Regions from separate parts of the Streptomyces sp. NPDC048637 genome, predicted to be linked through region 4. Evidence: riboswitches for the same ligand, from Rfam matches in the RefSeq annotation. Region 4 holds a riboswitch; each other region holds the start of a gene.

What was found. Region 4 has a riboswitch for cyclic di-AMP ahead of AB0C46_RS34035 (transglycosylase family protein). Riboswitches for the same ligand answer to the same signal wherever they lie in the genome.
Positions count from the first base shown of each region.
Region 1: it holds a riboswitch for cyclic di-AMP, as region 4 does, so the genes downstream of both, AB0C46_RS06975 (NlpC/P60 family protein) here and AB0C46_RS34035 (transglycosylase family protein) in region 4, are expected to answer to the same signal.
Region 2: it holds a riboswitch for cyclic di-AMP, as region 4 does, so the genes downstream of both, AB0C46_RS18875 (M23 family metallopeptidase) here and AB0C46_RS34035 (transglycosylase family protein) in region 4, are expected to answer to the same signal.
Region 3: it holds a riboswitch for cyclic di-AMP, as region 4 does, so the genes downstream of both, AB0C46_RS33320 (M23 family metallopeptidase) here and AB0C46_RS34035 (transglycosylase family protein) in region 4, are expected to answer to the same signal.

Region 1 is NZ_JBEZHQ010000003.1:391,707-397,428, reverse strand. It holds gene AB0C46_RS07000 (hypothetical protein) at 644-1,165, shown strand; gene AB0C46_RS06995 (hypothetical protein) at 1,255-1,512, shown strand; gene AB0C46_RS06990 (hypothetical protein) at 1,851-2,120, opposite strand; gene AB0C46_RS06985 (ATP-dependent Clp protease proteolytic subunit) at 2,303-2,938, shown strand; gene AB0C46_RS06980 (hypothetical protein) at 2,945-3,253, shown strand; cyclic di-AMP (ydaO/yuaA leader) riboswitch at 3,531-3,729, shown strand; gene AB0C46_RS06975 (NlpC/P60 family protein) at 3,734-4,210, shown strand; gene AB0C46_RS06970 (LysE family translocator) at 4,311-4,970, opposite strand; gene AB0C46_RS06965 (LysR family transcriptional regulator) at 5,044-5,722, shown strand, end outside.
Region 2 is NZ_JBEZHQ010000013.1:117,860-123,581, forward strand. It holds gene AB0C46_RS18860 (DNA topoisomerase IV subunit A) at 1-504, opposite strand, end outside; gene AB0C46_RS18865 (pitrilysin family protein) at 794-2,134, shown strand; gene AB0C46_RS18870 (pitrilysin family protein) at 2,173-3,555, shown strand; cyclic di-AMP (ydaO/yuaA leader) riboswitch at 3,768-3,923, shown strand; gene AB0C46_RS18875 (M23 family metallopeptidase) at 3,936-4,736, shown strand; gene AB0C46_RS18880 (GntR family transcriptional regulator) at 4,998-5,687, shown strand.
Region 3 is NZ_JBEZHQ010000039.1:60,943-66,664, forward strand. It holds gene AB0C46_RS33315 (DUF2332 domain-containing protein) at 30-1,169, opposite strand; cyclic di-AMP (ydaO/yuaA leader) riboswitch at 1,454-1,608, shown strand; gene AB0C46_RS33320 (M23 family metallopeptidase) at 1,620-2,747, shown strand; gene AB0C46_RS33325 (aldo/keto reductase) at 2,977-3,918, shown strand; gene AB0C46_RS33330 (hypothetical protein) at 4,024-4,326, opposite strand; gene AB0C46_RS33335 (DUF397 domain-containing protein) at 4,404-4,613, opposite strand; gene AB0C46_RS33340 (helix-turn-helix transcriptional regulator) at 4,613-5,458, opposite strand; gene AB0C46_RS33345 (ATP-binding protein) at 5,676-5,722, shown strand, end outside.
Region 4 is NZ_JBEZHQ010000041.1:62,515-68,236, forward strand. It holds gene AB0C46_RS34025 (septum formation initiator family protein) at 1-371, opposite strand, end outside; gene eno (phosphopyruvate hydratase) at 529-1,815, opposite strand; gene AB0C46_RS34035 (transglycosylase family protein) at 2,154-2,813, opposite strand; cyclic di-AMP (ydaO/yuaA leader) riboswitch at 2,821-3,032, opposite strand; gene AB0C46_RS34040 (transglycosylase family protein) at 3,242-4,369, opposite strand; gene AB0C46_RS34045 (cytochrome P450) at 4,623-5,722, opposite strand, start outside.

The DNA.
Region 1 (5,722 bases), on a different contig from region 4:
TGCGTTCGGGCGGTCGTGCCGGGTGGGGGCTTTCGTGCTCCAGCAGTTGGCGGGCCTGAGTCCAGATCTTTTGTCGTGCCGGTCGAACTGGTGCGAGACGAGTTTGTCGACCACGGAGCGGGTGCCTTCTCCGTGACCCGTAATGGTGGATCTGCGAGCTGGACGCAGGACACGATCGGGTCGACGGATTCCTCGAATATCCCGGTCGCTTTGGTCCACGTCTGTCGATAGCGGCTTCCGCGTTCAGGGGCAGGTCTTGGAGCGGATGCTGGAGTACTCGGAGCGCGTGCATGCGCGCGGATAGCTGTTCATGCCGTGACCGTGACACGAAACCCATGGCTTGTCCGACGGGCATTCAGCCGACGCAGGTCAGACCTGCTGCTCAGCCTCCGCCGGCCAGTCTGCGGGCACGGCTCGGGCCAGCCACCGGCCACGCCCCAGCACCGCCGACGGCGCCCCCATCGGCTTGCAGCCCGAGCAGGTGGCACAGGCGGGTCAGGTCCGCGGCCGCGTCGGCTTCCGTGTCCGCCGGCACTGTGAAGACAGCCGCCATGGGATCAGTCTGCCCGCTTCCCGCCCCAGCGGGGCGAATTGTGGCAGAAAGCCCCCGAACAGCGGGTCGCGCGTGGGAACATCCCCGGTCATGAAGCCCACTTTTCCCCTGGCCGCTGTGGCCATCGCTGCCACCCTGTCCGTGGCCGGTTGCTCAAACGGCGACAGCAAGCCGGACGCGGCACCTGCCAAGGGCCACACGGCACCCAAGGCTGCGACGAAGCTCGACGCTGCTACCGCACTGAACGACATCGCCGCCACGGTGACCACCGCCAAAAAGAGCGGCACTGTCACCGCCGCCAACGATCCCAACCATCTCCTCGGGCGGCCGAACCAGTACACCTCGAAGGTCGCTTTCGCCGACAGCCGGGTAGCCGCCTCCAACCGGTCCGGCCACAAGCCTGGAGACATCGAACTCGGCGGCGCCATCGAAGCTTTCGCCAACGCAGCCGACGCCGCAGCGCGAGCCAAGTACATCCAGGCCGTCACCAAGGGGATGCCGGCGCTCAGCGAATACGACTACGTCCACGGCACCGTCGTCATCCGCGTTTCCCGATACCTCACCCCGCAGCAAGCCGGGCAGTACAAGGCGGCGGCCAGCCGGCTTCCGTAGCGGCCGGGCTTGGCGGGGCGTATAGGCACAATGGGATCAGTTCACCCCGCAGTCCCACGCGCCGCGAGGCGCAGGTCATCAATGCGAGGTTGGACAAGGTCGTGTCGACCGAGGTGTATTCGCTGCAGTCCGCGTACACGGACCAGCGCATCACCCAGCTCAGCCAGGACTTGCAGAAGGCTGTCGACGCCCGCGAGGTCCTTGAGCGTGAGTTCGAGCAGTACCAGTTGGCCGAGCGCGACCGGCGGAAACGAGAGCGCCAAGCCCGGCTGTATCAGATGATCGTGCCCGTCTTGATGGGCGTACTCGCAGCGGCTATCTCGGTCTGGGCGGTGGTCGCGAAGTGAACACCGCCCACCGATCGCCTCGCCACCGACCGCGCCTGCCTCAAGCCGAACTGCTTGGGGTAGCCACTGGCGTCCTGATCCTCTTGTTCCTCGTCTGGCTGGCTGTCCAAGTGGTCGGTCTGCATCGCGATCTCGAACCGGCCAACGGGCCCGTGACGCGCTCGCTCGACAGGTGCAGCAGTTGGGTGCGAAGCCGATCGCTGGTCCACCCGGCAGCCGTGGCGAACCAGGCCAGGCAGCCCGCGGCCCCCGAGGGCCAGAGGGCCCAGAAGGCGAACCTGGCTCACCCGGGCCCACCCCCGTTGCACAGCTGCTGGAAGGCGGTGCGAGAAACCAGGCTAAGCGGCCCACCGCACGCACGTTCTCCCTCGCGGGCCGACATCGGCGGCGCAGGCGCCCCAGTCTCCGGCCGATGCCTTCTGCCACTGGACGGCGACCTTGATCTGGGTGCCGAGCATCCGGGCGAGGATCGCGGCAGGCAGCTCGCTCGCGAGGGTGAACAGCGCAGCGGACCGATCCTGCGTGGATCGAATCCCGATGTTGTGGAGGCGCTTGCCGATCTGGCTGTCGGTGACAGGGCGCCCTGGATGACCGCCCGGAACAGCCAAGGGACGTCGTCCGGGGTGCCGACCTCGGCCTTACCGCGGCGAGTCGCAGCAAGCTCGCGGACCAGGCTGGTCAGTGGTGTGGGGAGGACGACTGGCGAGCTGCCGAATGTGATGGTGACGACGCCCCGGTCATTCTCACTGGACGTACATCCTGTACATTTTCTACAGAGAGAGGAGCACTCATGCTGCGACCAACGGCCCGCTATATCCTTCCGGAGTTCACCGAGCGCACGTCCCAGGGGACGCGCACCATGGACCCGTATTCGAAGCTGCTCAGCGAGCGCATCATCTTCCTGGGCACCCCGGTCGACGACGCCTCCGCCAACGATGTGATGGCGCAGCTCATCCACCTCGAACATGCCGCACCCGAGCAGGACATCTCGCTCTACATCAACTCCCCCGGCGGCTCCTTCACGGCGATGACCGCCATCTACGACACGATGCGCTTCGTGTCGTGCGACGTGCAGACCTTCTGCCTGGGGCAGGCCGCCTCCGCCGCCGCGGTACTGCTGGCCGCCGGCACCCCCGGAAAGCGGCTGGCGCTGCCTGGCGCCCGGATCCTGATCCACCAGCCCTCGATCAGTGAGCCCATCCAGGGCCAGGCCACCGATCTGCAGATCCAGGCGGAGGAGCTGCTGCGCACCCGCGACATGCTGGAGCGGATGCTGGCGGAGCACACCGGACAGCCCCGTGAGCGGATCGCCACCGATATCGAGCGCGACAAGATCTTCGACGCCCGAGCCGCCCAGGAGTACGGCCTGATCGACGGACTCACCCATCAGCGCAAGCAGTCCGTCCCCCAACTCGGTGCGCGGTGAGCCCGGATGCTGCCGCCGGAACTGCCGCCGCTGCCCGCCCTGACACGTGCCGAGGGTGAGCTGATCGACCGCTATCTGGAGGTGCTCGACCTGCTGGGCAGGATCAACCCGGCCCGCGGCGGCGGCACCTACACCGGACTGCGGGCCGCCCAGGCGCTGGTGACCAAGGCCGCCGGGCTGCGCGACGCGTTGACGCTGATGCACAACCGGGGCGAGAGCGAGCTGCACCGCGAGACCTTGACCCGGGCATTGCGGGTGCTGGACGGCGAACGCCGGGCCGGACTCGTGACGGTGCCACCGCCCGAGGACATCTGACCCGACACGCGCACGGGGCTGCGCATACGGCGTAGCGTCCGGGCCCGATGTGAGGAGGCGACGAATTGCGCGGGGCGGACACAATTCCTTGGACCCTTGATGTTTCGCCCCTGGTCCGGGGGGTGCGACACCCCGCGCCACGTCACCTGAGGGAACAAAAGTAACCATTCAGGTCAAATGTGACCAATCTCACATACGGCATTTTCAGCTCGGAATTCGGGTGCCGGGTGCGTGACGATCCCTTCGACGGCAAGACCCCGCCACAGCGACGGGGCGGTCCGGACGGGCGCCTAATCCCGCCGCCGTACCGGATGTCCGGTCGACGTTGTGGATCGGCGGGAGCGGAGGACCCGAGCAGGACGGGGTCCCGGCCTGACGGCCGAGGGCTCCTTGGGGTGAAGCCGTACGCACGGCCGGGCATCTTCGCCTGCCCGAACCCGACAGGTCTTCCTTCGCAGGCGGCTGACGAAGGGTCTGCGCATGACTGTGCGCACGCATACGCCGAATCTGCTGGCACGCGCCGGCACCGTCACCGCTCTGACGCTGGTCACCCTGGGCGGGACTACTGTCGCCCCAGGAGAGGCCGGGAACGCCGAAGCCGCCTCCGTGTCCGCCTACGCGCTGCGGATCGCGGCCTCTAAGAGTGGCGCGCCGTACCAGTACGGTGCCCAAGGGCCGTACCGCTTCGACTGTTCGGGGCTGACGCTGTACTCGTTCAAGCGCGCCGGGCGGGCCCTGCCCCGTACCGCCGCCGCACAGTACGTCCGCACCCGGCATATCCCGGCCTCCCTGCGCAGACGCGGTGACCTGGTCTTCTTCCGTTCCGCACGCGGCATTTACCACGTCGGCATCTACGCGGGCCGGGGCCGGATGTGGCATGCCCCCAAGGCCGGGAGCGTGGTGCGGCTGGAGCGGATCTGGAGCCGCACGGTCTCCTACGGACGCGTGGGCGGCTGACCTGGGATCTCGTCTTACGTCTGATCAATTGTCAGTGGGATTGGCCAACTTGGCCGGGTGATGTCGCCACTGAGCGGGCTGCCCGGGGTGCGCCCGTCTGTCAGGCCAGCACGACCTCGACGAGCAGGATGCCGCCCAGCGTGGTGAGCAGCGTTCCGGTGACGGCTTCCAGGGCGCGGGTGACCCGTGGGCGGCGCAGCAGGCCACCCAGGCGGTCGACCAGCAGCGCGACGGCCGGGAACCACACCAGCGCCAGGGCGACGACCATCGTCGCGAGCAGCAGCGTGCGGGGCAGCGCGGGCTCGCCGGCCGGGACGAACTGCGGAAGCAGGCTGAGGAAGAGGACCGGCGCCTTGGGGTTGAGGGCATTGGTCAGGAAGCCCTGGCGCAGGCTCCGCGCGGTGCCCAGGAGGGCAGCCGGGCCGTCGGCCGGTGGGTCGGCCGGGCCGGTCGCGGAATCGGCGTGCGCGCCCCTGCGCCGGACGGCCGCGGTCAGCGCACCGGCACCGAGGTACAACAGATAGACCCCGCCCAGGAGTTGGACAGCGCTGAAGAGCGCGGGCACGGCGACCAGCACCGCCGCGAGCCCGGCCACCGCCAGTGCAGTGTGCACCAGCAGCCCGCCCGCGACTCCGATGGCGGTCGCCACCCCCGCCCGGCGCGAGTCGAGCGCATTGCGCACCACGACGGTGAAATCCGCGCCCGGCATGGTGACCATGCCGGCGGCGACTCCGGTGAAGGCGATCAGCTGTCCGTCCATGAGAGCAGCTTCGCTGGTCAGAGCCTTTAATGGGTATTGGCAATGTTCTTGGAGAGCCTAAAGAGGTTCTTATATGTACGACCCCACGCGGCTGGCCGCTCTGGTAGCAGTGGCGGAGGCCGGTTCGATCACCCGGGCCGCCACCCGGCTGGGCTACACCGCTCCCGCGCTCTCCCAGCAGCTCGCCAAGCTGGAGCGGGAGGCCGGGACGGCGCTGCTGGTGCGCCACCACCGCGGGGCACGGCTGACGGCGGCGGGTGAGCTGCTCGTCGTACGGGCCCGGCGGGTGCTCGACGAGCTGGATCAGGCGCGGCATGAGCTGTCCCGGCTGACGGGGCTGTCCGGCGGCCGGCTGCGGGTCGGCACGTTCATGACCGCCGGGACGCATCTGCTGCCGCCCGCGCTCAGCACCTTCCGGCGGGCGCACCCCGATGTGGAGCTGAGCATCACGGAGTACGTACCTCCGCAGGCCACCGCGGCGGTGGCGCTGGGCGAGGTCGATCTGGCGCTGACGCACGAGTATGTGCCGGGCGAGGCGATGCCGCCGCCGGAGGGGGTGCGTCTCGAACCGCTGCTGACCGAGGAACTGGTGCTGGTCACCGCGCCGGGCCATGCCCTGTCGGCGGGCGCCGGACGGCTGCCGCTCGCCGAGCTGGCCGGTCAGCCGCTGGTCAGCATGGCGCCGGCCAACCCGAACCGGCGTGCGGTGGAGGCGGTGCTGGCGGCGGCCGGGGCGAGTGTGGCGGTGCGCT
Region 2 (5,722 bases), on a different contig from region 4:
GGCCGGTTCCTGCTCCTGGCCGTCGTAGTTCGGCGCGAAGTCGACGGTGTCCTCGTCGATGGACTCCGTCATCAGGGAGGTGGCGGACGCCATCCGGCACTCGGTGTACCGCATCGCGGCGGGCGGGTCGTCATTGCCCAGGGAACCGAAGTTGCCGTGGCCGTCCACCAGCGGCAGCCGCATGGAGAACGGCTGTGCCATGCGCACCAGCGCGTCGTAGATCGAGGCGTCGCCGTGCGGATGGAGCTTACCCATCACCTCGCCGACGACGCGGGCGCACTTGACGTACCCGCGGTCGGGGCGCAGCCCCATTTCGTTCATCTGGTACAAAATGCGGCGGTGTACGGGCTTGAGACCGTCGCGGGCGTCCGGCAGGGCGCGCGAGTAGATGACCGAATACGCGTACTCAAGGAAGGAACCCTGCATCTCGTCGACGACGTCGATGTCGAGGATCCTCTCCTCGAAGTCGTCCGGCGGCGGGGTCTTCGTGCTGCGGCGGGCCATCGCGGCTGCGGCTCCTTCTGCTGCGTCTACTGCCGATGTCGGGAAAGCGTCGGGTCAGCCAGTCGGGTCAACCAGCTGGGGGATCGACCCGCGAGTATGTCTGAGTCTGACGCGGACCATTGTGGACCGCCCCACTGACAACGCCGACCGCGACTCCCCCTTCTGCTCCCTCGGGGCCGAGCGCGGCGCACGTTCGGGGCCGGTCGGACGGGAACTTCGCCAGATGCCGACGCGCTTGCATACAGTGACAGAACTTCCTCGCAAGCGGATCGAAGGGACGTACATGCCCATGGGTCACACGGCCACAGAACAAGCCGGCTCCGGCGGCCTGACAGCGACCGAGCACCGGCTGGCCAATGGCCTGCGCGTGGTGCTCTCCGAAGACCACCTGACCCCGGTAGCAGCGGTCTGCCTGTGGTACGACGTCGGCTCCCGCCACGAGGTCAAGGGCCGTACCGGCCTGGCTCACCTCTTCGAGCATCTGATGTTCCAGGGTTCCGCGCAGGTGAAGGGCAACGGCCACTTCGAGCTGGTGCAGGGCGCCGGCGGTTCGCTCAACGGCACCACGAGCTTCGAGCGGACCAACTACTTCGAGACCATGCCCGCCCATGAGCTGGAGCTCGCGCTCTGGCTTGAGGCGGACCGGATGGGCTCGCTGCTCACCGCGCTGGACGACGAGTCCCTGGAGAACCAGCGCGACGTCGTCAAGAACGAGCGCCGCCAGCGCTACGACAACGTCCCCTACGGCACGGCCTTCGAGAAGCTGACGGCCATGGCGTACCCCGAGGGCCACCCGTACCACCACACGCCCATCGGGTCGATGGCCGATCTGGACGCGGCCTCCCTGGAGGACGCGCGGGCGTTCTTCCGTACGTACTACGCGCCCAACAACGCCGTCCTGTCGGTCGTCGGCGACATCGACCCCGAGCGGACGCTGGCCTGGATCGAGAAGTACTTCGGCTCCATCCCCTCGCACGACGGCAAGCAGCCGCCCCGGGACGGCACCCTGCCCGACGTCCTCGGCGGCGAGCTGCGCGAGGTCGTCGAGGAGGACGTGCCCTCCCGCGCCCTCATGGCGGCGTACCGCCTGCCGCACGACGGCACCCGTGAGGTGGACGCCGCGGACCTCGCGCTGACCGTCCTGGGCGGCGGCGAGTCCTCCCGCCTGTACAACCGGCTGGTGCGCCGCGACCGCAGCGCCGTCGCCGCCGGCTTCGGCCTGCTGCGGCTGGCCGGCGCCCCCTCGCTGGGCTGGCTGGACGTGAAGACGTCCGGCGGGGTCGAGGTTCCGGACATCGAGCGTGCGGTCGACGAGGAGCTGGCCCGTTTCGCCGCCGAGGGGCCGACCCCGGAGGAGATGGAGCGGGCGCAGGCCCAGCTGGAGCGCGAGTGGCTGGACCGGCTGGCCACGGTCAGCGGCCGCGCCGACGAACTGTGCCGCTTCGCCGTCCTGTTCGGCGACCCGCAGCTCGCGCTGTCCGCCGTCCAGCGCGTCCTGGACATCACCCCCGAGGAGGTGCAGGCGGTCGCCAAGGCCCGGCTGCGCCCTGACAACCGCGCGGTGCTCGTCTACGAGCCCACCGAGCCGTCCGACGCCGCCGACACCGAGGAAGGGGAGGCGGACCAGTGAGCGACGCCACCACCCACGCCGATTCCCCCGTGAGCACCATGGACTTCCACCCGCAGCCCCAGGGCGGCGCGCCCAGGCCGTGGGCCTTCCCGGCCCCCGAGCGCAGCCAACTGCCCAACGGGCTCACGCTCCTGACCAGCCACCGCCCCGGCCAGCAGGTCGTCGCCGTCGAGATCAACCTCGTCGCGCCGCTGGACGCCGAACCCGAGGGTCTGGACGGCGTCGCGACGATCATGGCGCGTGCGCTGTCCGAGGGCACCGACACCCATGACGCGGAGGAGTTCGCCGCCGAGCTGGAGCGCTGCGGCGCCACCCTGGACGCGCACGCCGACCACCCCGGCGTACGGGTCTCCCTCGAAGTGCCGGCGTCCCGGCTGACCCGTGCGCTCGGCCTGCTCGCCGACGCGCTCCGGGCGCCCGCCTTCCCGGAGAGCGAGGTCGAGCGGCTGGTACGCAACCGTCTCGACGAGATCCCGCACGAGCTCGCCAACCCGGCCCGCCGCGCCGCCATGGCCCTGTCGAAGGAACTGTTCCCGGCCACCGCCCGCATGTCGCGGCCCCGCCAGGGCACCGAGGACACCGTCGCCCGCATCGACGCAGCGGCCGTCCGCGCCTTCTACGACGCCCATGTACGGCCCGCCACGGCCACCGCCGTCATCGTCGGTGACTTCACCGGCGTCGACCTCGGCACGGCGCTCGCCGACACGCTCGGCGCCTGGAGCGGCTCGACGTCCGAGCCGCTGAAGGCCGCGCCGATCGTCGCCGACGACACCGGCCGGGTGGTGATCGTGGACCGCCCCGGCGCCGTCCAGACGCAGCTGCTCATCGGCCGTATCGGTGCCGACCGGCACGACCGGGTGTGGCCCGCACAGGTGCTCGGCACGTACTGCCTGGGCGGCACCCTCACCTCCCGTCTGGACCGAGTGCTGCGGGAGGAGAAGGGCTACACCTACGGGGTGCGCGCCTTCGGCCAGGTGCTCCGGTCCACCGCCCCCACCTCCCCCGAGGGGTCCACGGGCGCCGCGCTGCTCGCCATCAGCGGCTCGGTGGACACCGGCTCCACCGTCCCGGCGCTCGAGGACCTGTGGAAGGTACTGCGCACCCTCGCGGCAGAGGGGCTGACGGACGACGAGCGGGATGTCGCCGTGCAGAACCTCGTCGGGGTCGCGCCGCTGAAGTACGAGACCGCGGCGGCCGTCGCGGGCACCCTCGCCGACCAGGTGGAGCAGCAGCTCCCGGACGACTTCCAGGCGCAGTTGTACGCCCGCCTCGCGGAGACCGGCACGGTCGAGGCCACCGCGGCGGCGGTCAGCGCCTTCCCCGTGGACCGGCTGGTGACGGTCCTGGTGGGCGATGCCGCACAGATCGCCGAGCCGGTCAAGGCGCTGGGCATCGGTGAGGTGACCGTCGTCAGCGGCTAGCCCCTCCCGTGTGACGGAAGGTCATATGACGACCGTGCGGCTCCCGTGGTGCTCGTTCACCACGGGAGCCGCCGTATGTCCGTTTTATCGCAGCTGGTGCCCCGGTTCTTGTGGCATCCCGCACAAAAAACCGGTTCTGTTTGCCGATTGAAAGTTGCCCCGTTTAGCGTCGGTCCGGCTGTTCGTCACAAGTCCGCCACAACAGTGGCACCGGACAGTCATCGCCGAGTCCCCGTACGGCGCAAGCCAGGGGAGCCGGGGACCCAAATGTCCCTTGGGGTGAATCGGACTCCTCTCCGAGGAGCCCGTAGGAGACCTTCCTGCTCCGAACCCGTCAGCTAACCCGGTAGGCGAGAAGGAAGGAAAGGACAAGCCAGCACATGGCGTTCATCCGTGCCACCGGGAAGCACCGTCGCGCGAGCCGTCCCGTTCGGACGACCCGCAACGTCGCCGGCATAGCCACCCTCGCGGCCGGCGGTGTGGTCGCCTCCGTGGCCTCGCCGGCGCTGGCCGCGACGGACGAGGCACGCCTCCACGACACCGGACTGCAGCACGCCGTCGTGCTGGGGGACGAGCTCGCCAACCGTGTCGAGGCCCAGGCCGACGCGCAGCAGGCCGACGCCGAGGCCGCCGCGGCGAAGGCGAAGGCCGAGGCCGTCGCCAAGAAGCAGGCCGACGAGGCGAAGCGGCGTGCCGAGGCCGCGAAGAAGAAGGCCAAGGCCGCCCACGAGGCCAAGGTCCGCGCCGCCCGCGACGCGGAGCGCAAGCGCCTCAACGCCTTTGTCTCCCCCATCGCCGACTCCTACGTCTCCACCGCCTACAAGGCCTCCAGCGGACTGTGGTCCTCCGGCAGCCACACCGGCATCGACTTCCACGCCGCCTCCGGCACCAGCGTCCACGCGGTCGGCTCGGGCACCGTCGTCGAGGCCGGCTGGGGCGGCTCGTACGGCAACAACATCGTGATCAAGATGAACGACGGCACGTACACCCAGTACGGTCACCTGTCGTCGCTCGGCGTCTCGGTCGGCCAGCAGGTCACCCCGGGCCAGCAGATCGGCCTCTCCGGCGCCACCGGCAACGTCACCGGCCCGCATCTGCACTTCGAGGCCCGCACCGGCGCTGACTACGGCTCGGACATCGACCCGATCGCGTACCTGCGCGGGCACGGCGTCAACGTCTGATCCCCCCGCGTCGGCGCCGCGCCCCGTACGGGGCCTGCGCCACACGCCGAGTCCTTCCGGAGCCCCGGCCCCACGGCCGGGGCTTCGGCGTATCCGGAGTGCGGGCGATACGCACCGGATACGCCGGTGGCCCGCGACTTCCGGCCAAAAAATATCCATGAATAACCCGAGGCCGTCGGAAAAGCCGTGCCGGTCGAATAGAGTCACGGAAAAGTCGCCGACCGGCGGCGTTTCCAGGGGATTACGGCGGAGGCACGGAAGATGCGAGGCCATATTTCCGCGCATGCGGTGTGCACGGCGATTCGCGACGACATTGTCTCCGGCGCACTGGCGCCGGGGAGCCGGCTGATCGAGGAGATCCTGGCGGCCCGTTACGGCGTCTCCCGGGTGCCGGTCCGTGAAGCGCTGCGCACCCTGCAGTCCGAGGGCTTCGTCACCACCCGCCACCACGCGGGCGCCTGTGTCGCCGAGCCCACCGAGCAGGAGGCCGCCGATCTCCTCGACATCCGCGCCCTGTTGGAGCCGCTGGGCGCCGCCCGCGCGGCCGCCCGCCGCAGCCCGGCCCACCTGAAGGTGCTCCGCGGCCTGGTGCGGCTCGGCCGCGAGCGGGCCCGTCACGGCAATCCCGCAGATCTGCGCCAACTGGACGGCTGGTTCCACGAAACACTCGCTCAGGCAGTCGGCAGCCCCAGTCTGACGGCGCTGCTGACCCAGCTGCGGCGCAAGATCGAGTGGATGTACACGGTGGAACTGCCGCCCCGGGCCGGTGAGTCCTGGGACGAACACGGCGCGGTGCTGGACGCGGTGGCCCGGGGGGACGCCGAACGGGCGCGCGCCCTGATGGCAACTCATGTCGAGCGCTCGCTTCCGGTCTACCGGCTGCGGCTCCCCGCCAATGCCGAGGTGAGGGATCCGAAACGGCCCGTCAACACGGCACGCCTCCGCCCTTAACAATCGCCCCGTATACAAAGAAGTGCGGAATAGGC
Region 3 (5,722 bases), on a different contig from region 4:
AGGCCCTGTGTACGGGGATCGGGCCGCGCTCAGGTTCCCGGGGTGTCCGCCGGCCCGGGGAGGCGGTGCAGGCTCTGGCCGTGCGGGCCGGTGAGTGCGACCGGGCGTCCGTCGAGCGCGAGGGTCAGCAGCAGCGCGTCGTCCGGGCGGGGCGAGCGGTGTGCGGGGCCGGTGATCCACGGCAGCACGGAGTGGTGCTCGTCGGAGATCCAGTGGCCGCCGCCCGGCCGGCCGTCGAGCAGCGACCGGACGAGACGTGTGAACTCCTGACGGCGGGCGGGCGGGAGGTAGGCCAGCACCGAGCTGTGGAAGATGACCAGCGTCGCCTCGGGCGGTGCCTCGGCGGCGAGCGCGGGCAGCTCGTCGATCAGATCGCCGCGCACCATCCGCGGCCGCGGCGCCGACCGCACCGCTTCGACGGCCGCGGACAGCCGCGCCGCACGCTCCCCGTCGCCCGGCCATACGAGCGCCTGCAGCCAGCGCAGATCGTCCGGTTCGGCCACCGGGTCGAGCGGGTCCAGGTCGATGCCGGCCCGCCAGACGATCTGCGGCAGCCGGTCGGGCAGTTCGGCGGGCAGCTCGCCGGGCGTCCCTTCCGTACGGCAGGTGAGCACCAGTGGGCTCTCCGGCGCCCCCACCTCGGTCCGGAGGGCGCCCGCCCGGCCGCCGTCCCCGCCCTCGCCCACGTACCGGTAGCGATAGCGGTCGGGGTGCAGACACAGCCCCGCGGACGTACCGACCTCCAGCAGCGCCAGCGGCTGCGGCAGACGGGCAAGCAGCGGCAACAGGGTGGCGCAGCGGGCCGGTTCATTGGTCTGGGTGGCGCGCTGCATGATCACCGCGCGTACCTCGTCCCAGTGCCGGATCGTCCACTCGCGCCAGCGCCCGTACGCGGCTTCACCGCGCGGGCCCATTTCGGCGTGCGGGCCGTCGAGATAGCGGACGGCGGCGAGCAGGAGGTTCGGCTGCTGTTTGTTGCCGGCGGGCAGCGACCCCGACAGCAGATCGCAGAGCTCCGCGTCCTGGCTGATCCGCGCGCTCAGCTCCTCGTGCGCATCCGACCGGCCCCGCACCTCCCGCCAGGAGAACCCCCGGTACCGCTCCGCCACTCCCCACGCGTAACCGGCAGCACTTCCGGCGTTCCCGGTGTTCCCGACGTTGACGACCATGATCCGACGTTACTGCTCTCACCCTCCGTAACTGAGGGCCACCCCTCCGCATAACGACTGGTGCACAATCCGCGCGAGATCGTTTAGCGCCGGGTGGTCAACTCGCCCGGTTTGTGGGCGTGGTGGCCGAAAAGGCGCCGCCACAGGTTGTGCTGACCCGATAAGGATTCGAGAGAAGGCTTGGAATTCGGTCGCGATCTCTATTACTGTCCGATAACGCAGCGCGGTCGTCCCAGCCGTCGCAAGAGGCGGCACCGCGCGCCGACGCCGAATCCCGCACGCGCTTTTCACGCACCCCCAAGCACTTCGAACTGCACCAAGGGAACCGGGGAACCACTTCCTTGGGGTGAATCGGACGCCCTCCGCCAGCGGGCGCCCGTAGGAGACCTTCCTGCTCCGAACCCGTCAGCTAACCCGGTAGGCGAGAAGGAAGGAAAGGAGTGCGCCCCCGTGGCGTCCAACAGGCCTGCCCCCGATTCTCCGTCGGCTTACGAGCTCGATGACCGAGGTGCCTTCCCTGGGCCCGGTGCCGGCGACGGCGACGGACCGTGGGAGGAGTGGAATCCCACCGACGAATCCACGCGCTTCGTCCGCGGCAAACACCGGGTGGCCAAGCAGCGTGGCGGCGGACTCGCCCGCAGCGGCACCGTCCTGGGTGTCGGCGTCATCGCGGCGGTCGGCGCGAGCGGAATGGCCTCGGCCGAGGACCGTCCGCCGGTTCCGATCTCGATGCCCGACATCGGCGGGATGGCCGACGACCTCTCCGAAAAGATGCCGGACGCCAAGTCGCTCCCCGGCATCGGCGACCTGATATCCGACGAGGACTCCGCAGCCGCCGACGCCGCCTCGGCTCCCGTCGGCGACGCGGCTCCTGCCTCCTCCGGGCCGCTCACCCGGGCCACCCAGACGAGCGCGGACACGGCTAACGGCACCGGCGCCGGTGAGGCGCTGCGCAGCCGCATCCTCCAGCAGGCCGACGCGCAGCAGGGCGCCGCCGAGCAGGAGAGCCGCGACGCCGCCGAACAGGCCGCTGTCCAGCAGGCCGCAACGCAAGCCGCCGCCCACCAGAAGTCGGCCGAAAAGGCCGCTGCAGCCAAGAAGGCGGCCGAGATGGAGGCCAAGCGCAAGGCTGAGGAAGCGGCCCGTCAGAAGGCGGAGGCCGAACGCCTCGCCAAACTGGCGAAGAGCTTCATCGCTCCCGTGTCCTCCTACACGCTCACCGCCAGCTTCGGCCAGGCAGGCGACCGCTGGGCCGCGGACCACACCGGACAGGACTTCGCCGCGCCGACCGGCACTCCCGTCAAAGCGGTGCACTCCGGCACCATCACCCAGGCAGGCTGGGCCGGCTCGTACGGCTACCGCATCGTCCTCACCCTCGACGACGGCACCGAACTCTGGTTCTGCCACCTGTCCTCGATGGTGAAGACCTCCGGCAAGGTCAACACCGGCGATGTCATCGGCCGCGTCGGCGCCACCGGCAACGTCACCGGCCCCCACCTCCACCTGGAGGTGCGCCCCGACGCCGGCGACCCGGTCGACCCGATGCCGTGGCTGCGCGATCATGGGATCAATGTGTGACCGGCGGGGTCGGCGTGTGATCGACGGGGGCGAGGTGTGATCGACGGGGGCGAGGTGTGCCTGACGGGGTCAACGCGTGACCGACGGGATCAACGTGTGGCCGACGGCTTCGGCGCCTGGCCGGCGCCCTCGGTGCAGGAACAGGCAGCTCAACCCGTGGGCGTCTGACGGGAGTTACCGTGGGGGAAGAGGAAGGAATAACTCCTCTTCCCCCGACGCTCCCCTGGATATGACCGCGACACACAAGCCCCTCGGCTCGCTCTCCGTCTCCCCCCTGTCCCTCGGGGGCAACGTCTTCGGGTGGACGGCCGACGAAGCCCAGTCCTTCGCCGTGCTCGACGCGTACGTGGCGGGCGGTGGCAACTTCATCGACACCGCCGACGTCTACTCGGCGTGGATCCCTGGTAACAAGGGCGGCGAATCCGAGACCGTCATCGGCAACTGGCTGGCCTCCCGCGGCAATCGCTCCGATGTCGTCATCGCCACCAAGGTCGGCGCCCACCCGGACCTCAAGGGCCTGTCCCCCGCCACCATCAAGTCCGCGGTCGACGCATCCCTCGCCCGTCTGCGCACGGACTACATAGACCTCTACTACACCCACTACGACGACGAGTCGGTCGAGGTGCCGGAGTTCCTCGTCGCCCTCGACGACCTCGTGCGGGCCGGCAAGGTCCGCGAGATCGCCGCGTCCAACATCTCGGCGAAGCGCCTGGAGGAGTCCCTGGCCTTCTCCGCCCGCGAGGGCCTGGCCCGCTATGTCGCCCTCCAGCCCCACTACAACCTGGTCTCCCGCGACACCTACGAGGGCGAACTCGCCGAGGTGGCCGCCCGCCACGGCCTGGCCGCCGTGCCGTACTTCGCCCTCGCCTCCGGCTTCCTGACCGGCAAGTACCGCCCAGGCACCCATGTCGACAGCGCTCGCTCCGGGGGCGCCGTCAAGTACGTGGACACCGACCGCGGCCGCCGCGTCCTCCAGGCCCTCGACACCGTCGCTGCCGCCCACCAGGCCGAACCCGCCACCATCGCCCTCGCCTGGCTCGCCGCCCAGCCCACCGTCGTGGCCCCCATCGCCAGCGCCCGCACGGTGGAACAGCTGCCGGCGCTGCTGGCGGTGTCCGAACTGACCCTGACGGATGCGGAACTGGCGCTCCTGAACGAGGCGTCTGCCTGAACCACGGAGGACGGGGAGGGACGAGGGAGGGGCGGGGCCGCCAAGGCCCCGCCCCTCCTTCGCGTTCCGCTCCTGCTCTACCCCTGCTCCTGCTCTGCTTTCGCTCTACTTCCGGCGGTCCACTGCCACCCACGATGCGAGCGCCACGCCACCCGCCACCGCAAACACCGAAGGCCAGGCCCCGATCTTCTTCGCCAACGGATGCGACCCGGCAAACGCGGCCACGTACGCCCCACTCAACGCCGCCGCCGTCGCATTCCCCGCCTTCTGCTGCCACCCCTTGGCCGCCACGGCCCCGGCCGCAGCGAGCGCCACCCCACCGAGCGGCCGCTTCTTGGTCCAGCGGGCGGTGGCATAGCCGCCTACCAGGCCGGTTGCTGCGATCACACTCGTCGGTACGCCGGCCATCACGGAAACCTCCACATCAGGGGACAACTGCGACGACCTTACGTGGAGAGTCCGTGGGACCCGCACGATGCTCTGTATTAGGCGCGGACGCTCCAGTCCGGGCGCTGCACGCAGGTGACGAATTCCTGCCACGCCTCGCAGGTGAAGTTGAGTATCTGGCCCCCGGGAACTTTCGTGTCTCGGACCAGGAGGGTGGACCCGTCGGGCGTCGCCGTCGCTATGCAGTTGCCGCCGGAGCCGTTGCTGTAGCTGCTCTTGTGCCAGACGAGAGGCGCTGTGTGAGTCATCAGGTGAGTCCTTGCATCGCTTCGGTAATGAGGGCACTGGACTGTTGCGGACTCAAGGACAGTGCCCGCAAGTTGTCGAATGCCTTTGCATACTGCGCGATGTCGCTGGGTTGCTCCAGATAGACAGCATCTGTCAGGCCATCGCGATACACGATGTCCGGGTCCTCTTGCTCAGGGAACCCCAACATCGTGTACGCCCCCGTTGCGGGGTAGCTACCTGAGTTGAACGGCAGCACCTGGACGGTGACGTTCTTCAACTGCGCCATCTTCAGCAAGCGTTCGAACTGGGCCTGCATCACATCCCTGTTCCCGATGGCATGCCGCAAGACGCTTTCGTGCAGGATCGCCCACAAATCTGGTGCATGGGGACCGGTGAGGAGCGCCTGTCGCTCCATGCGCACGGCGATCATCTGCTCGACGTCGTCTGGGCTTGGCTGGGCCGTGGCTCGGTGGAGCTCCCTGGCGTAATCCGCGGTTTGCAGCAGCCCAGGGACGAACTCAGCCTCGTACGTACGCAGACTGCACGCCGCCTGTTCAAGGCCGACGTACACGGAGAACCACGTGGGTACGGCACTGCCGTACGCGTGCCACCAACCCCGCATCTTGGAGTGCTTGGCAAGGCTCTTGAGGAGTTCGCGTAGCTCGTCGGTGGTGTTGTAGAAGCGGCACAGCGCATCAACGTCTGACGGTTGGACGCGGCCTTGGCCCGTCTCCATGCGGTTGACCTTGGAGCCGCTCCAGTCCAGTGACTCGCCCACCTGGTTGCAGGTGAGTCCGTGGTCCTCGCGAAGCTTCTTCAGCTCGATCGCAAGTCGACGACGACGAGCGGTGGGCGAACCGGCCACGGCAACTCTCCTTGTATTGGCGGGCGTTCATTCTTGCCGTGAGAGCAGGTACGGGCCAATCACTCGATAGAGCGAATCCCGCTGTGCACATTGCACGAAGGGATGCGCGCTGCCACTATCGCTCTCAGGGAACCGAGAGTCATCACGCGATGGCCAGGCGTGACGTCGGGGTCGTGGGCAAGCAAAGGAGCTGGGCCAGATGAATGCCACCCACCACATGCCGAGTACGGAGTGGGTCCATCCCTTCATCGCGAGGCCAGCAGG
Region 4 (5,722 bases):
GAGCCGGTGCCGGAGCCGTCCGGGACGATGTATCCGGCCTCGCCCGGCATGACGTAGTGCAGATGCCGGCGGGCCTGCTGGCGTACGTACGCCGGGTCCTGCCAGCGGGCCTTCTGCTCGCGCAGCCGGTCCAGGGCGGCGCCGGCCTCCTGGGCCTTGCGGCGCTGGTCGGCGATGTCCGACCGCTGGGAGACGTACTGCCTTATGGGATACGCGAGGGCGACGACCAGGGAACACATCACCAGGGCCAGCAGGGCGGCACGGCCGGTGAGGCGGTTGCGGCGGGGCGGGCGGGCGCGGTAGACGCGGGCGGCGGCCTGCTCGCCGAGCGCCTTGAGTCGGGTCGCGGTCGAGAACCGGTCCGCGGGCACGTCGTCTCCCCTTCACTGACGGACGCCTGACTGCTTCAAGCAGGTACGTCCCCGGCAACGGTACGGGACCGTCGCCGGGGACGTACGGGGTGCCGGGCGATTACCTCGCCCGTTCAGCCCCTGCTGCCGTGTCCGGCCTGGCAGCGGGCCGCCTTCGTCAGCTGCCGTGGCGGAAGCGCGGGAAGGCGGAGCGGCCGGCGTAGACCGCGGCGTCGTCGAGGATCTCCTCGATGCGCAGCAGCTGGTTGTACTTGGCGACGCGCTCGGAGCGGGCCGGGGCGCCGGTCTTGATCTGGCCGCAGTTGGTGGCGACGGCGAGGTCGGCGATGGTGACGTCCTCGGTCTCACCGGAGCGGTGCGACATCATGCACTTGAAGCCGTTGCGCTGGGCCAGCTCGACGGCGTCCAGGGTCTCGGTCAGCGAGCCGATCTGGTTGACCTTCACCAGCAGCGCGTTGGCGGAGCCCTCCTCGATGCCGCGGGCGAGGCGCTCGGGGTTGGTGACGAACAGGTCGTCGCCGACGAGCTGGACCTTGGCGCCGAGCTTGTCGGTGATGACCTTCCAGCCGGCCCAGTCGTCCTCGAACAGCGGGTCCTCGATGGAGACCAGCGGGTAGGCCGCCACGAGCTCCTCGTAGTACTCGGTCATCTCGGCGGCCGAGCGGTCCTTGCCCTCGAACTGGTACTTGCCGTCCTTGTAGAACTCGGAGGCGGCGACGTCCAGCGCCAGCGCGATGTCCTGGCCGGGGGCGTAACCGGCCTGCTTGACGGCCTCCAGGATGAGGTCGAGGGCCTCACGGTTGGAGCCCAGGTTCGGGGCGAAGCCACCCTCGTCACCGAGACCGGTGGACAGGCCGCGCTCCTTCAGGACCTTCTTGAGGGTGTGGTAGACCTCGGCGCCCCAGCGCAGCGCCTCGGAGAAGGACTCCGCGCCGATCGGGGCGATCATGAATTCCTGGATGTCCACGTTGGAGTCGGCGTGCGAGCCGCCGTTCAGGATGTTCATCATCGGGACGGGCAGCACGTGCGCGTTCGGGCCGCCGAGGTAGCGGAACAGCGGAAGGTCGCTGGCCTCGGAGGCGGCGTGCGCGACGGCGAGGGAGACGCCGAGGATGGCGTTGGCGCCGAGCGACCCCTTGTTGTCGGTGGCGTCCAGGTCGAACATCGCCTGGTCGATCAGCCGCTGCTCGGTCGCGTCGTAGCCGACGAGCTCCGGGCCGATCTGCTCGATGACGGCCAGGACGGCCTTCTCCACGCCCTTGCCGAGGTAGCGGTTCGGGTCGCCGTCGCGGAGCTCGATGGCCTCGAAAGCGCCGGTGGAGGCACCGGACGGCACGGCGGCACGGCCGGTGCTGCCGTCGTCGAGGCCGACCTCGACCTCGACCGTGGGATTACCTCGCGAGTCGAGAATTTCGCGGGCTACGACGACGTCGATCGACGGCACGTTGTCTCCTTCGTGGGTGTCTGGAGTCTGCAGCATGAGCCTAACGGCCCCGGGCGCGTCCGCCTGCCCTTGGCCCGCTCCGTGGGACGGAAGGCCCCCGAAAACCTGCCCAAAGGCCTAGTTCGCGGGACGTTTGGCGGATTGTTCGCCGAACGGGAAAAGTCGCGGAACGGCGCCGGTCAGCGGCCTGCCGCCGGCCGGGGAGCCCCGCGTGCGGTCCGCGACACGAGAAGCCCCGCCACGGCGCGCTGGGGGGAAGGGCGCGCCGTGACGGGGCGGTCTCACGGAGGAAGGGGGCCCGCCGCTCGGGCCCGCTGGAGCCCCGGTGAGAGAGCGGCTCAGACGGTGAGCTGCTGACCGGGGATGATCAGGTTCGGGTTGCCGCCGATGACCGACTTGTTGGCCTTGTAGACGGACTTCCAGTCGGTGCCGTGGGCCTTGGCGATCTTGGCGAGGGTGTCGCCCTGCTTGACGGTGTAGTTGCCGTCGCCGGTGGACTTGCGCTCGGCGGACCGCGAGGCACGGTCTTCGGAGGCGGACGGGGCCTTCTTGGCCTCGGGCTTGGCGGACTCCTGCTTCGGCGCGGACTTGGTCTGCGCGGAGGTGTCGACGTCGGCGGCGGGGCCGCCGGCGGTCAGGTTGCCCGCACCGGCGCAGGCCCAGGCGCCCGGGCCCTGGAGGGCGAGGAGCTTCTCGGCGGCGGCTATCTGCTGGGCCTTGGTGGCCTGGTCGGCGCGCGGCGCGTACTTGGTGCCACCGGCGGCGTCCCAGCTGGAGTTGGAGAACTGCAGGCCACCGTAGTAGCCGTTACCGGTGTTGATCGACCAGTTGCCGCCGGACTCGCACTGGGCGACCTTGTCCCAGGTGGCGACGGAGGCGGCGGAGGCGGAAGTGGCGCCCATCAGCGGAACGGCCACGGCGGCACCGGCGACACCGGCGAGGGTGGCGACGCGGACGGCCTTGGAGGGACGACGGTGCTTGCCCTTGAAGATCAGCATGGTTCGTTCGTTTCCTCACCGACGCCTACGAGGTGAGCTGTCGGGTTCGGACTGATGAGTCGCCCGGCCGTGTGCGCATGGCGCACGTGGCTTCACCCCAAGCCGGTTGACCCGCTTTCACGGGTGGGGCCGGCACGTACCTTGGGTCCCCCGCTCCTGCCTTCGGCGCTTGCGCGTCAAGTGCCTTCGATCACCGGCAGGATTCGGCGTGTGATCGAGGGGCCCGCTTTGGCGAGCGATCCTGACGTTAAGCAGTAATCCCCTTGGGGTTCAAACCCCACCATCTGGACCAAGTTGACCGTCTTTGATCACGGGTTGGTTACATATCCGCAGGTGGGGCCCGGTATGCCGGGGATGCGCAGACCGGGACCCACCGAAGTCAACGAGAGCCTTGTCTCACTTTCCCAAAAGAGGGCGAAAGTGGCGAACTACCCTGCGTCTCGCCCGAGATCGAGCTGCTGGCCGGGCTGGATCAGGTCCGCGTCGGAGCCGATGACGCCCTCGTTGCGGTCGTAGAGCGCGTGCCACCCACCGGACAGCCGGTGGGCCGTGGCGATGGCTGACAGGCTGTCACCCGGGCGCACCGTGTAGTCGCCGTCGGCCGCCGGGCCCGTGCGGTGCGCGTCGTCGCCCCGCGAGGCGTGCCGGCCGCCGGCGGACCTGCCGCCGTCACGGTCACCGGCGTCCTCGTCGCCCGCATCGCCGCGGTGCTTGCCCTTGGCAGGCACCTCGCGCGGGGTGCCGGTGCTGTCCGTACGGCTGCCGTCCCCGGACGGGTCCGCGGACGGGTCGTCGGACGGGTCCGTGGAGGGCTCGTCGGACGGGTCGGCGGAGGAGTCGCCGGACGGGTCCGTGGAGGAGTCACCGGACGGGTCGGCGGACTGCGACGGGTCGTCGTCCCGGTCGCCGGGCGTCGCCGGGTCGGACGGCTCCGGGCTCGTGGACGAGTCGCCGGGCCCGGCGGAGTCCGAGGCGTCGGGCGAGGGCGTCGCGTCGGACGGCGGACCGCTCGACTCGTCGCTGGGCTCGTCGCTCGGCTTGTCGTTCCTCCCGGCGGTGTCCCCACCGTCGTGGGCGTCGGACGAACCGGGGGTGTCCCAGGGGTCGAGGGAGCCCTCGGAGTCCGACGGGGCGGGCTCCGGCGTGCTGGTGCTGCCCGGGTCGACCTCCGGGGCCTGGCCGTCGCCGGTCAGCCCCGCGTTCACCGCGCAGCTCGGCCAGGCGTCCGGCCCGCGGTCGCCGAGGATCGACTCGGCCACGGCGATCTGCTGGGAGCGACTGGCGTAGTCGGGCCGTGAGGCGTAGGCGGAGCCGCCGTAGTTGTCCCACATCTCCTGGGTCAGCTGGAGGCCGCCGTAGTAGCCGTTGCCCGACGCCGCGCTCCACACGCCGCCGCTCTCACACTGGGCGACCTTGTCCCAGGTCGCGGTGTCGGCGGCGTGTGCACCGCTCGCACCGAGCAGTGGCAGGGCGATGCCCGCGCCGGTCACGCCTGCCGTGACAAAGATGGCCGGTGCCTGACGGGGGCGACGATGTCGGCCGTTCCCGGAACGCATGCGGATGCCTTTCGCGCGGCGGTTGAGTTATCGACGAGCTCTTCGAGCTGCTCGACGGGGCCTCCGGCCGGCCGACGCACGCGAGCGGCACCGTTACACCGGTCCCCCACATCACCGCTTCGACCGATCGAGTGAAGCCTGTCGATCGTCGGTCGAAAGGTAGCCGGGGTCCCGGGTAGTCACAAGTCGGTGTAGTGCGGATCACGTAAAGGTCACGCGGTTGACTCTGCGTCACATTTGGCCTTGTCGCTGGTCAGGGCCGCTCCGGGGTGAACTCCACCGGAAGTGAACGCAGTCCGCGCATGATGAGCCCGCCGCGCCAGCGCAAATCGTCAGGTTCCGCCGCAAGCCGGATGTCCGGGAGCCGGGTCAGCAGCGTCGCCAGCGCGGACTGTCCTTCGAGCCGGGCGAGCGGCGCACCCAGGCAGTAGTGGATGCCGTGCCCGTATCCCAGATGCTGGTTGTCACGCCGGGTCAGATCGAGCACATCCGGCTCGGCGAAGCGCGCCGGATCGCGGTCGGCGGCGGCCAGCACCACCAGGACCGGGTCCCCCTCGGCGATCCGCTGTCCGCCGAGCGTCAGCTCCTGGGTCGCGAACCGCCAGGTCGCCAGCTCCACGGGGCCGTCGTAGCGGAGCAGTTCCTCAAGGCCGGTGGTGAGCAGCTCGGTGTCGCCCGCCTCGATCGACTTCTGCAGCAGCTCACGCTGGGCGGGGTGGCGCAGCAGCGCATAGGTGCCGTTGCCGATGAGGTTGACGGTGGTCTCGAAGCCCGCGAAGAGCAGGATGAAGGCCATTGCGGCGGCCTCGTTCTCGGTCAGATGCTCACCGTGGTCGGAGGCCCTGATCAGGGCGGAGATCAGATCCTCGTCGTCCTCGGCGGTGTCGCCCAGGGACTCGCGCTTGCGGTGGATCAGCTCGGCGAGATAGCCGCGCATCTTCTTCACGGAGCGGGCGACGCCGCCGCGTGGTCCCCCGCCGTGGCGGATCATCATGCCCGCCCAGTCCCGGAAGTCGTCCTGGTCCTCGCGCGGCACCCCCAGCAGATCGCAGATCGCGTAGATCGGCAGCGGAAAGGCGAACTCGTGGATGAGGTCGGCCTCGCCCTTCGCCGCGAACTGGTCGATGAGGTGGTCGGTCAGCTCCTGGACCCGCGGGGCGAAGGCGGCGACCCGGCGCGGGGTGAACGCCTTCGAGACCAGCCGGCGCAGCCGGGTGTGGTCCGGCGGATCGATGTTGAGCAGATGCGTCATCAGGTTGGCGCTGCGCTCACCCGGGATGCCGACCTTGCCCTTGCCGTGCGCGGCCTCGCTGTGGTGGACCGGGTTCTTGGACAGCCGGGCGTCGGCGAGTG